3 regions of the Alcaligenes sp. RM2 genome follow, and region 2 is predicted to be linked to each of the others. Evidence: predicted binding sites of a transcription regulator. Region 2 holds the regulator's gene; each other region holds the start of a gene.
The links. Region 2 encodes NrdR, which represses ribonucleotide reductase genes. Its sites were predicted from a motif close to CACNANATNTNGTG; they were not measured.

Region 1 (4,154 bases), on a different contig from region 2:
CTTGTAGGTGTCGGTAGGCAGCAGACCCTTGGCATAGGTTGTTTCGTCAAAAGCATCGCAAGGACCGTATTCACGCGACAACTGTACCGAAGCCTTCAACAGGTAGTACTGGATGGCTTCAAAGGTACGGTGGGTCAGGCCCAACGCTGCCGGGTCGGAGTAACGGGTGCCGTTCTTGGCCAGGTAGTAAGCGTAGTTGATGACGCCAACGCCCAAGGAGCGACGCTTGTTGGTTGCGTTCAGCGCAGCCTTGACCGGGTAATCCTGATAATCCAGCAGAGCATCCAGAGCACGAACAATCAGTTCAGCCAGACCGTCCAGCTCGTCCAGGGACTCCAGAGCACCCAGGTTGAAAGCCGACAGCGTGCACAGCGCGATTTCGCCTTCGGGATCGTTCAGATCGTTCAAAGGCTTGGTGGGCAGAGCAATTTCCATGCACAGGTTGGACTGGCGCACGGGAGCGCGGTCGGCCTGGAATGGGCTGTGCGTGTTGCAGTGGTCCACGTTCTGAATGTAGATACGGCCAGTGCTGGCACGCTCTTGCATCAGAAGGGAGAACAGCTCCACGGCAGGCAGGCTGCGCTTGCGGATGGCAGGATCTTGCTCGTACATCTCGTACAGACGCTCGAACTCGTCCTGGTCGGCAAAGAAAGCTTCGTACAGGCCGGGCACGTCGTGCGGCGAGAACAGCGTGATATGGCTGCCCTTGATCAAGCGTTGGTACAGCAAGCGGTTGATCTGAACACCGTAGTCCAGGTGACGGATACGGTTTTCTTCCACACCGCGGTTGTTCTTCAGAACCAGCAGTGTTTCCACTTCCAGGTGCCACATGGGGTAGAACAAGGTTGCCGCACCACCACGCACGCCGCCTTGCGAGCAGGACTTCACAGCCGCCTGGAACATCTTGAAGAAAGGCAGGCAGCCGGTGTGCTGAGCCTCTCCGCCGCGAATTTCGCTGCCGACGGCGCGAATGCGGCCACCATTGATACCGATACCGGCGCGCTGCGATACGTAACGAACAATGGCGCTGGTCGTAGCATTGATGCTGTCCAGGCTGTCATCACATTCGATCAGCACGCAAGAGCTGAACTGACGGGTGGGTGTGCGCACGCCAGCCATGATGGGCGTGGGCAAGGAAATCTTGAATTGCGATACCGCGTCGTAGAAACGTTTGATAAAGCTCAGACGTGTGTCGGCTGGGTAACGGGCGAACAGACACATGGCCACCAGTATGTACAGGAACTGGGGGCTTTCGTAGATGCGCTTGGTCACGCGGTTTTGAATCAGATACTTGCCTTCCAGCTGCTTGACGGCACCGTAGGAGAAGTTCATGTCACGCCAGTGATCCAGATGAGCATCCAGCTCATCGAACTCGGCGCGCGTGTAGTCTTGCAGCAGATGCGGATCGTAGCGACCTTCCTTGGTTTGCAAGGTCACGTGATCGAACAGGCTTGGAGGTTCAAACTGACCAAAAGCGATTTTGCGCAGATGGAAAATCGCCAGACGGGCAGCCAGATATTGGTAGTCAGGCGTATCTTCGGAGATCAGATCCGCAGCCGACTTGATGATGGTTTCATGGATGTCGCTAGTGCGAATGCCGTTATAGAACTGAATGTGAGAGCGCAGCTCTACTTGGGAGACGGACACATTACTCAGACCTTCAGCGGCCCAATCAACCACTCGGTGAATCTTGTCGAGGTTAATAGGTTCTGTACGGCCATCTCGTTTGGTGACCATTAGCTGTTCGGTTGATTGCATGTCAGTCTCTGAAATCGGGGGTGATTGACGGAAGACGCGGCTTTTGCAGCCGCCAGCGTCAGTTGATGCACACCATATATAGTGTGATATTGGCGTCATTCTACTACATATAGCGGATTGAGCGAATAGCGGTTTTGCGACTGCAGAGCAGATTCAGCGCATAAAAATGCAACTAATCTTTGCTCTGCTAACAATTTCCTATTGCGTCTGGAGCTCTTGAACGCAGCGCAGCAAAGCCTCGCCATAGGCCTCTCTTTTGCGTACGCCTATGCCTGTAATCGGCTCCAGATCAGCCTCTGAACTAGGGCAGCGAATGGCCACTTCGCGCAAAGTAGCATCATGGAAAATGACATAGGCTGGCACACCATGTTCGCGTGCGGTGGCCGCACGCCAGGCGCGCAAAGCCTCGAATCGTCTTTGTTGATCGGGTTCAAGAGCAGGTCCGGCAGGCGCCTGACCTTTTACTCGGTGTGCAGCCGGTCCGCGTGTTACGGTTTCGCGCCGCAACATCAGGGTGCGCTCCCCTTTCAGCACTTCGCGGCTGGCCTCGGTCAGCAACAAGGTGCCGTAGCCCTCCGGGTCCACCGTGACCAAGCTATGCGCCAGCAACTGGCGCAGCACTCCGCGCCAGGCTTGATCGGTCAAATCCTTGCCCACACCAAAGACGGTCAGCTTGTCGTGCTCGTGCTCTTTGACACGATCCGTCAGCTTGCCCAGCAGGATGTCGATCAGGTGCCCGGCCCCGAAGCGCTGACCGCGCTCACGCCATAATCTATAGATGGTGGAGAGCATTTTCTGCGCCGCCACTGTGCCATCCCAGGCTTCTGGCGCTTCCAGACAGGTGTCGCAGTTACCGCAAGGTTCTATTTGCTGGTCAAAATACGCCAGCAAGCGCTGGCGACGGCAGGAAATGGTTTCGCAAAGGCCCAACATGGCATCCAGCGCCTGTCCCTGCTGGCGTCGGTGTGCCGCATCGCCTTGCGACTGGTTAATCATGCGGTGCAATTGCACCACGTCCTGCAGGCCATAGGCCAGCCAGGCCGTGGCCACTTCGCCATCGCGCCCTGCCCGCCCGGTTTCCTGGTAATACCCTTCTACCGATTTGGGCAGGTCAATGTGGGCTACAAAACGCACATCCGGTTTATTGACGCCCATGCCAAAAGCAATGGTCGCCACCATGACCACCCCTTCTTCTCGAAGGAAGCGAGCCTGGTTGATGGCGCGCTGCTGCGCGTCCAGTCCTGCATGATAGGGCAAGGCATGAATACCGTTCTTGCACAGGAACTCGGCCGTGTCTTCCACGCGCGAGCGCGACAGACAATACACAATCCCCGCATCTCCGGAGTGCTCTTCCTGAATGAAACTCAAGAGCTGCTTGCGCACCTCGTTCTTTTCAATGATGCGGTAGCAAATATTGGGACGATCAAAACTGGCAACAAAATGCCGGGCATCCTCCAGCTTCAGGCGCTGGGCAATTTCTACCCGCGTCAACTGAGTGGCGGTAGCGGTCAAGGCAACCCGTGGCACACCTGGCCAACGCTGGGCCAGCAAATCCAGACCCAGATATTCAGGGCGAAAATCGTGACCCCATTGCGATACGCAGTGGGCTTCGTCAATGGCAAACAGGGAAATCTGGCCGCGTGCCAGCAAATCCAGGCAGCGGTCTGTCAGCAAACGTTCGGGAGCCACATAGAGCAGATCCAACTGCCCCGTCAGAAATTCGCGCTCGACCTCGCGGGCAGTTTGCCAATCCTGGGTGGAATTCAGATACGCCGCGTTAACGCCCAACTCGTTGAGGGCGTCCACCTGATCCTGCATCAAGGCAATCAGGGGAGACACTACCACGCCGGTGCCGGGTCTCACCAAAGCAGGAATCTGGTAACAGAGCGACTTGCCGCCGCCGGTGGGCATCAAGACCAGGGCGTCACCGCCTTGGATCAGGGTCTCGATAATCTCGTGCTGAGAACCACGAAAACTGTCATAACCAAAAACTTCCTGAAGAACCTCAAGTGCTGACTGGGCCATGCCGCCTGCTTAAAAAATCGGAATAGAAAAACGCAGCGCGATGTTCGACTGACGACTTTCCAGATGACGGCGAGCTTGCAAACCCACCCTAAGGTGGGGACTGTACCAGAACTGCTGCGTGACCCCAAGGTAGCGGTTCTCCCCGCCGGCAACTACCTGCTGCACCTCGTACTGAGTCTTCACTTCACCCCAGCGGCGCAGGGGCACGGACAGACCGACAATCTGCCGACTGCTGGCCGCATCCACCTTCATGCCCTGGTAACGGCTCAAATCCAGAAAATTGTCCTGGTAGCGTTCACCCTGCCACTGCAGGTGCAAATCATCCAGCACATCCAGGCCGTAGGCTGCCTGATATCGCCACCCCTGCCCCA
Region 2 (4,154 bases):
CTATTTTCGGCATTAGTAATGCCGCTGGCAACCCCGGCAAGTGCCAGGGCATGTGCAAATCAGTCAGAAAAGGAGTGTCTTTATAATGACACGACATAAACCTTAACTATCTGATTTACAACGGTATTCTGGCGGACAGAGGGGGATTCGAACCCCCGATACGCTATAAACGTATACACGCTTTCCAGGCGTGCGCCTTCAACCACTCGGCCACCTGTCCTAACTGTTCTTTTGGCCAAGCAATTTGAAGCTGCTAACGCCAAGTCCATAATAATAGCAGCACTTATCCTTGTAACGCAAGTGCTCAAATTCTTTCTTCGGCTAATTAGTAGCAACTAAACAGTAAAGCGGACAAACAGCTTATTCCGAGTCCGGCGGATAAGCTCCACCCACCGCTCGCAGCAAGGCTTCCCAATGATCGCGCTGGCGCGCCAGGACGCGCAGGTCGGCACCCAGCAAGCGCACATCGGTAAACTCAAACGGCTCTACATCGTCCAGCCCGGCCAGTTCGGTAATATCGGCCACGCCTCGCCCCTGCCCCAGGATCTTGGGGGCCAGGTACATCAGTAATTGGTCCACTACACCGGCATCAATCAAGGCTCCGGAAAGGCGAGCACCGGCTTCTGCATGGACTTCATTGATCTGTTGATCTGTCATCCAGTCCAGAACGGCACGGACATCCACCTGACCTTCGTGCAAGGGCATGGGAATAACCTGTGCATTTCGATCTGCCAGCTCCGCCTCCAGCTCGGGATCACGACGGTGACTGAATACCCAGCACGGCGTGCCGTCCAGCAAGGCGGCTTTCGGGTCCATGCGTAAATGCGTATCCAGCACCGCCTTGATCGGGGGACGCGGCGTAGAAACCGCACGCACATTCATTAAGGGATTATCGGCATGCACGGTTCCGATGCCTGTCAGCACGACGCAACTACGGGCGCGCCAGTGGTGACCATCGTCACGAGCCTGCGGCCCGGTAATCCATTGAGAGCGACCGTCCGGCAAGGCACTACGGCCATCCAGCGAAGCAGCCATCTTCATCCACAACCAGGGACGTCCACGTGTCATGCGGGCAAAGAAACCGGCGTTGATCGCCAGCGCCTGCTCTACGCACAAGGGGCCATCTACGGTAATACCCGCCTGACGCAAGCGTGAAACGCCGTTGCCAGCAACCAAGGGGTTGGGGTCGTACATGGAAAAGACAACACGCCCAGCGCCTGCTTTGATCAGCGCATCGGCACAAGGAGGGGTTCGCCCGTGGTGACTGCAAGGCTCCAGGGTGACGTAGAAGGTCGCACCGGCCACACTGACGCCGCGCTCTTTGGCTTGACGCAAGGCCATCACTTCGGCGTGGGGGCCACCCGCTTGCTGTGTGGAACCCGAAGCCAATAATTGGCCATCGCGCACGATCAGGCAGGCGACTCGCGGGTTGGGGGCACTGATATAAAGGGATTTCTCGGCCAGCTCCAGGGCTTGCCGCATCCAGATGACGTCTTCTTGCTCGACCATAGCCTTAGCCGCGGTCGGGATCGTTCATTTCGTCGATCGCCTCTACGAACTCGCGGATGTCTTTAAAGCTCTTGTAGACCGAGGCAAAGCGCACATAGGCCACCTGGTCCAACTGCTTGAGCTCGGCCATGACCAGCTCGCCTATGGTCTCGGAGGAGACTTCGCGCTCGCCAGTCAGTTGAAGTTTTTCTTCGATGCGCTGCACAGCGGCATCGACCTGAGCCATGGGGATGGAACGCTTGCGCAGCGCAACGCCCATGCTCGCCCGCAAACGTGCGGGGTCAAAATCCATACGAGTGCCATTGCGCTTGGCCACAACAGGCAGGCTCAGCTCGGCACGCTCGTAAGTCGTGAAGCGCCGTTCACAGGCCGAGCATTTACGACGTCGCCGTATGGCGTCGCCTTCTTCGGTGATTCGAGAGTCGATCACCTGGGTATCGGCATGGTGGCAGAACGGACACTTCATTCAAGATCGCGGGCCTCACGGCCCGCTCCGGCTGGATTACTTGGAGGAGTAAACGGGCAACTTGGCAGTCAGCTCGTGTACACGGCGACGAACGTCCGCCAAAACGGCTTCGTCGTGAGGGTTGTCCAGTACATCAGCAATCAGGTGCGCCGTCAATTCCGCTTCGGCTTCTTTAAAGCCGCGAGTGGTCATGGCAGGAGTACCCAAACGCACGCCGCTGGTGACAAATGGCTTTTCTGGGTCATTAGGAATGGCGTTCTTGTTGACCGTGATGTGAGCCTTGCCCAGTGCCTCTTCAGCCACTTTACCGGTGATGCCTTTGGGACGCAGGTCTACCAGCATGACGTGGCTTTCGGTGCGACCGGACACGATACGCAGACCGCGCTCAACCAGAGTGCGGGCCAGAACGTCAGCGTTCTTCACAACTTGAGCAGCGTAGGTCTTGAACTCGGGAGCCAGAGCTTCCTTGAACGCAACAGCCTTACCAGCGATCACGTGGATCAGTGGGCCGCCTTGAATGCCGGGGAAAATAGCCGAGTTGATGGCTTTTTCGTGTTCGGCCTTCATCATGATGACGCCACCACGAGGACCACGCAGGGACTTGTGGGTCGTAGAAGTCACGAAGTCAGCGTGAGGCACGGGATTGGGGTAAGCACCACCAGCAACCAGACCGGCGTAGTGGGCAATGTCGATCATCAGCAAGGCGCCGTTTTCATGAGCAATACGAGCCATGCGTTCGAAGTCGATGCGCAGGGCGTAAGCCGAAGCACCACCCACGATCAGCTTGGGCTTGTGCTCTTTGGCCAGGCGCTCCAGCTCGTCGTAGTCCAGCTCTTCGTTCTCGTCCAGACCGTAGGATACGAAGTTGTACAGCTTGCCCGATGCGTTCACGGGGGAACCGTGGGTCAAGTGACCACCTTCTGCCAGGCTCATGCCCAGAACGGTATCACCGGGCTTGAGCACAGCCATGTACACGCCCTGGTTGGCTTGCGAACCGGAGTTGGGCTGCACGTTGGCGGCTTCTGCACCGAACAGCTCTTTCAGACGGTCAATAGCCAGTTGCTCGACCACGTCCACGAACTCGCAACCGCCGTAGTAGCGCTTGCCAGGATAACCTTCCGCGTATTTGTTGGTCAGTTGTGTGCCCTGGGCCTGCATCACGGCGGGGCTGGTGTAGTTTTCCGAGGCGATCAGCTCGATGTGCTGCTCCTGGCGCACATCTTCGCTTTGAATCGCAGCCCAAAGATCGGGGTCAACTTTGTCAAGAGTCGCAGAACGGTCAAACATGAGGGTTCCTAAGGATAAAGTGGTAGCAAACTAAGAAAGCAACATTTTAGCGCGGAAGCGCGTCAAACCACCGAGACAAACGTCTCTGGTGGCAGAAACCCCAAAAAACATGGAAATAAGTAAGGCGGCGGCAGGCGGACTCAAGAGAATATGAAAAAAACTCAAACAGTCCGCCCTGGGGAATCAGGATTGCTGGATCAAACGGGGATTCAGGGTATACATACCGGTCAGGGATGCACGACCCAGAATATGACCTTCCATGGCGCGCAACACGTCCTGGCCATTGAAGCGACCTTCCAAAGGCAGCTCGGCAATATCCAGGGCATAAACCGTAAAGACATAACGGTGCGGCAAAGCATCGTTCCACGGAGGGCACGGGCCGTCGTAGCCGAAGTAATCACCGTTCATGTCGCGGTCGCTGGCAAACCAGTTGGTAAAGTCGTTCACGCCCTGGCGCGTATCGTCCAGAGCCAGTGGACCGGCTTTACCGCGTGGCGTGATGCCCTTGGAATAAGAGCCTTCTGCCAGGCTACGCAGCTCGGGCGAGATGTTGATCAAGACCCAATGAAAGAAATCCACCCGTGGCAAATCCGCCGGTACCTCGCGCCCATCCTGGTTCACATCGTCCGGTTTACTGGGGACATCGGGGTCGTGGCAAATAACCACAAAGGATTGGGTCTGCTCGGGAACATCGGACCATTCCAGATGCGGATTGGCGTTACCGGCCAAGGCGACTCTCGATTGCGCGTCGTAACGGCAAAACGCCAGACGCTCGGGAATCACGCTCTGATCTTGAAAAGAATCACTACGCAGTTTCATTGCAGACCTCCACAATCAATCAGCCGGTCAAAGTGACTCGCGCAAACTTGCGCTTGCCCACTTGCAGCACATA
Region 3 (4,154 bases), on a different contig from region 2:
CCGTAGCCGAGAAAGGGGCGCAGCCACCCACTTTCAATGCCACTTTGTGGGCAGGCGTGGCCGGGTAAAGATGGCGCGTGGCGTAAGTCATGGAATTTGACCGGGCTGTTTATCGGGTGGGGACGGTATTGCTTGCGCAGGCGCTGGCTTCGGTGAAGTAGCGTCGCTCATGAAACTCACCTTGCTTGCCAATATTGAAAGACGACATGGGACGGTGATAGCCCATGACGCGTGTCCAAATTTCGCAAGGCTGGCGTTCGGAATCTTGAAGAGTGAGGGTGTCGGTGTTCATGAATAACTCCTTGGAAAAAAGGGCCGTCACGCTATGCGGATGTGACTAGCCTGGGTTTGTGCCAAGAGGCTGGTTGTAGATAAAGGCTAAGGACAACCAAAAGCCTGGTTTTAGTTGAGCCAAGTGGATTGGGTTTAGCCTGTCTTGGTAAAAAGTTGGCTTGAAGAGATCGGCTTTAATGGACTGGTGTCGGTGTCGGTGTCGGTGTCGGTGTCGGTGTCGGTGTCGGTGTCGGTGTCGACGACGGCGTTGACGTGTCCGCGATAACTTCGTTTTGAACGTCAGCCTCGGCCCGAGCTTGAGCTATCTTGTTGGCCAGCAGCTCACTATCGCAATGTGGACAAAACTCATGTTTTCCAGACAGATAGCCGTGCTTGGGACAGATAGAAAATGTGGGCGTAACGGTGATGTAAGGCAAGGAAAAACGGTTCAAGGCTCGTTGCACCAGATTGCGGCAGGCATCAGTGCTGGACAGTGCTTCGGTCATATAGAGGTGCAGCACGGTGCCGCCGGTGTATTTGCCTTGCAGCTCGTCTTGTCGCTCCAATGCCTCGAAGGGGTCTTCAGTAAAGCCCACCGGCAGCTGTGAGGAATTAGTGTAGTAGGGCATTTGCTCGGTCCCTGCTTGCAGAATGTCGGGCCAGCGGGCGCGATCTTCTTTGGCAAAGCGGTAAGTGGTGCCCTCGGCAGGGGTGGCTTCCAGGTTGTACAGGTGGCCGGTACTTTCCTGAAACTCCACCATGCGCTCCCGAATGTGATCCAGCAAACGCAAGGCAAAGCGGTGCCCCCACGGCGTGCAAAGATTCTGCTTGTCCTGGGTAAAGTTGCGGATCATCTCGTTAATGCCGTTAACTCCCAGCGTGGAGAAGTGATTACGCAAGGTGCCTAAATAGCGGCGTGTGTAGGGAAACAGCCCTTGGTCCATATGCTGCTGGATCACCGTGCGCTTGATTTCCAGGCTGTCGCGGCCCATTTCCAGCAGCTCATCCAAACGGGCAAACAGACCAGCTTCATCGCCTTGATACAGATACCCCAAGCGGGCGCAGTTCAGGGTGACCACTCCCAGGGAGCCGGTTTGCTCGGCAGAGCCAAACAAGCCATTACCGCGTTTGAGCAGCTCGCGCAGATCCAGCTGCAGGCGGCAGCACATGGAGCGGATCATATTGGGTTCCAGCTCGGAGTTAATGAAGTTCTGGAAGTAGGGCAGGCCATATTTGGCCGTCATGGCAAACAGGCGCTCGGCATTCGGGCTGTGCCAGTCAAAATCCCGGGTGATGTTGTAGGTGGGAATCGGGAAGGTGAAGGCACGGCCACGGGCATCACCCTCGCTCATGACTTCGATATAGGCCTGGTTGATCATGTCCATTTCGGCCTGCAGATCCCCGTAGCAAAACGGCATTTCTTCGCCACCGATTTGCGGCACTTGCTCGCGCAGGTCTTCGGGGCAAACCCAATCAAAGGTCAGATTGGTAAAGGGCGTCTGCGTCCCCCAGCGTGAGGGTACGTTCAGGTTGTAGATCAGCTCCTGCATGCATTGGCGCACCTGTTTGTAGCTCAGGCCGTCCTTGCGGATGAAGGGCGCCATATAGGTATCAAAGGAGCTGAAGGCCTGGGCTCCGGCCCATTCGTTCTGCAGGGTGCCCAGGAAATTGACGACCTGACCGACCGCACTGCTTAGATGCCGCGGTGGGCCGGATTCAATCTTTCCGGGTACGCCATTGAGCCCTTCGTTCAGGAAAGTGCGCAAGGACCAGCCGGCGCAGTAGCCAGAGAGCATGTCCAGATCGTGGATGTGCAGGTCGGCCTGACGGTGTGCCTGGCCGATTGCTTCGGGGTAAACGTGGCTGAGCCAGTAGTTGGCAATCATCTTGCCCGAGCTGTTCAGAATCAGACCGCCCAGCGAATAGCCCTGGTTGGCATTGGCTTGCACGCGCCAGTCCTGGCGGTCCAGATATTCAGTAATGGAACGGATGATGTCCAGCTGAGCAGCTGGACGCGAGGCAGTTTCCTGGGTAGCCATGTTTTTCACCAGAGCCTATATATAGTGATTTTTAGGATTCACGACACTATATATGGTGGTTTTTGAAGGGGCTAGGCGATTGTCGTCCAGGCTTGATCTAGGTTAATTTTGTGCTCGAAGTGACTGGGTCAAGGGGTTTGTCGGAAAGAAGTCGTTGGGCACTCCTTACTCTGATCGTTCGTAGGTGGAGATTTGTGAAGTCGAGGTGGTCATGCTGCCAGGTATAAAGAGTTGGCTATGGCCATGCTATGCAAGCAAGCAAGCAAGCAAGCAAGCAAGCAAGCTGTTTATGTGGGTTGCGTGCAAGTAGCACAACAGCAGCTTGGCTCCTGCCGGTGGAGTCGCACTGTAGCGGGCTCCACGGATAAGCGGTGTACTTGTCTGTTACAGTGCGCCGTCTCTTTTCCGGGAGGCAAAAAATACCCGCTGACTTTTTACAGGCCAGCGGGTATTTCTTTAATAGCAGGACTTGAATAGCGGGTTTAGTGCTTGAATCGTGCTTTTAGCGCAATACAAAGTGCCTGCTGATACTGGCTGACTTGCTCAAGCAGGCGTTCTTCGTGGGAAGCCCAGCCTTGCTTTTGTTCTTCTGTGCGCATGGGGGCGGGTGACCAGGCAGAGTCCGGAAAGAACGGGTCGTCCTTCCAGCGAGGGATGATGTGCCAATGCAGATGCGGCACCTGATTTCCGAATTGAGCCAGATTGATCTTGGCGACTCCCAGTTGTTCACGCTGAGTCTGCTCAACCACATATACGGCTGCCATGATGTGCTGCCGTTGTTCTTCAGACAGGTCTGTCATTTCAGCCACATGATCTTGCCAGATTACCCGTGTATAGCCGGGAAACGGGCTGTCCGTGACGGCCAGTACCTGCAGCCCTGCACCCGACCATAGCAATTGATCGGGTTTCAAGGCACACAGGGGGCAAGCGTGGGTGCTCATGCAGGCTGACCGAAGAACAGGTTCTGCAAGGCAACGCCTGGATCAGGTTCACGCATGAAGGCCTCACCGACCAGGAAGGCTTGCACCTGGTTCTCGCGCATCAGGGCCACATCTTCAATGGTGTGAATACCGCTTTCGGTGACAACGCGTTTTTCGCTGGGGATAAAGGGCAGCAGGTCCAGCGTGTTCTGGGTGCTGGTTTCAAAGGTGCGCAGATTGCGGTTATTGATGCCCAGCAGGCTGGTCTTCATTTGCAAGGCAATATCCAGCTCGGCGCGGTCATGTACTTCAACCAGGACGTCCATGCCCAGTTCGTGGGCCATTTCTTCGTATTCCATCAGCTGATCCTTCTCCAGCGCGGCGACGATCAGCAAGATGCAGTCGGCACCCATGGCTCGGGCATGGATGATCTGATAGGGGTCAATAATGAAGTCTTTGCGCAGTACGGGCAGTGCGCATACGGCACGGGCCTGGCGCAGGTGGTCGTAGGAACCCTGAAAATACTGGATATCGGTCAGGACCGACAGGCAGGCCGCCCCGTGGGCGGCGTAGCTGGAGGCAATCTCAGTCGGGTTGAAGTCGGCACGGATCACACCCTTGGACGGGGAGGCCTTTTTGACTTCCGCAATAATGGCAGGCTTGCCTTGAGCAATCTTGTCTTCAATGGCGCTGGCAAAGCCGCGCAGGTCGTTCCGGTTCTTCGCTTCGCGCAGCAGATCGGACTCGCTGCGCAGTTGGCGGGCGGTGACGACTTCAGCTCTTTTGGTGTCGAGGATCTTGGCCAGAATGTCGTTCATGGATTTAACTTCCTTGTATAAGCGCGGAATTGTTCGAGTTTTTCGCGTGCGGCACCGTTGGCAATGGCCTCAAAAGCCATGCGCAGGCCTTGTTCAATGGAGTC

Region 1: a site for NrdR is predicted at 1,829-1,842, ahead of nrdA (class 1a ribonucleoside-diphosphate reductase subunit alpha). Genes of this name have one in related genera too.
Region 3: a site for NrdR is predicted at 2,357-2,370, ahead of ACU6HM_RS06880 (ribonucleoside triphosphate reductase). Genes of this name have one in related genera too.

The regions. Positions count from the first base shown of each region.
Region 1 covers NZ_JBRFIO010000002.1:604,257-608,410, reverse strand. The annotation lists gene nrdA (class 1a ribonucleoside-diphosphate reductase subunit alpha) at 1-1,758, opposite strand, end outside; gene recQ (DNA helicase RecQ) at 1,957-3,783, opposite strand; gene ACU6HM_RS09590 (hypothetical protein) at 3,793-4,154, opposite strand, start outside.
Region 2 covers NZ_JBRFIO010000003.1:180,874-185,027, reverse strand. The annotation lists gene ACU6HM_RS12530 (Arm DNA-binding domain-containing protein) at 1-86, shown strand, start outside; tRNA gene ACU6HM_RS12525 (tRNA-Ser) at 130-220, opposite strand; gene ribD (bifunctional diaminohydroxyphosphoribosylaminopyrimidine deaminase/5-amino-6-(5-phosphoribosylamino)uracil reductase RibD) at 361-1,509, opposite strand; gene nrdR (transcriptional regulator NrdR) at 1,514-1,975, opposite strand; gene glyA (serine hydroxymethyltransferase) at 2,012-3,262, opposite strand; gene ACU6HM_RS12505 (YbhB/YbcL family Raf kinase inhibitor-like protein) at 3,446-4,081, opposite strand; gene tyrS (tyrosine--tRNA ligase) at 4,101-4,154, opposite strand, start outside.
Region 3 covers NZ_JBRFIO010000002.1:6,461-10,614, forward strand. The annotation lists gene ACU6HM_RS06870 (anaerobic ribonucleoside-triphosphate reductase activating protein) at 1-91, opposite strand, end outside; gene nrdD (anaerobic ribonucleoside-triphosphate reductase) at 110-292, opposite strand; gene ACU6HM_RS06880 (ribonucleoside triphosphate reductase) at 468-2,312, opposite strand; gene ACU6HM_RS06885 (HIT family protein) at 2,795-3,253, opposite strand; gene trpC (indole-3-glycerol phosphate synthase TrpC) at 3,250-4,050, opposite strand; gene trpD (anthranilate phosphoribosyltransferase) at 4,047-4,154, opposite strand, start outside.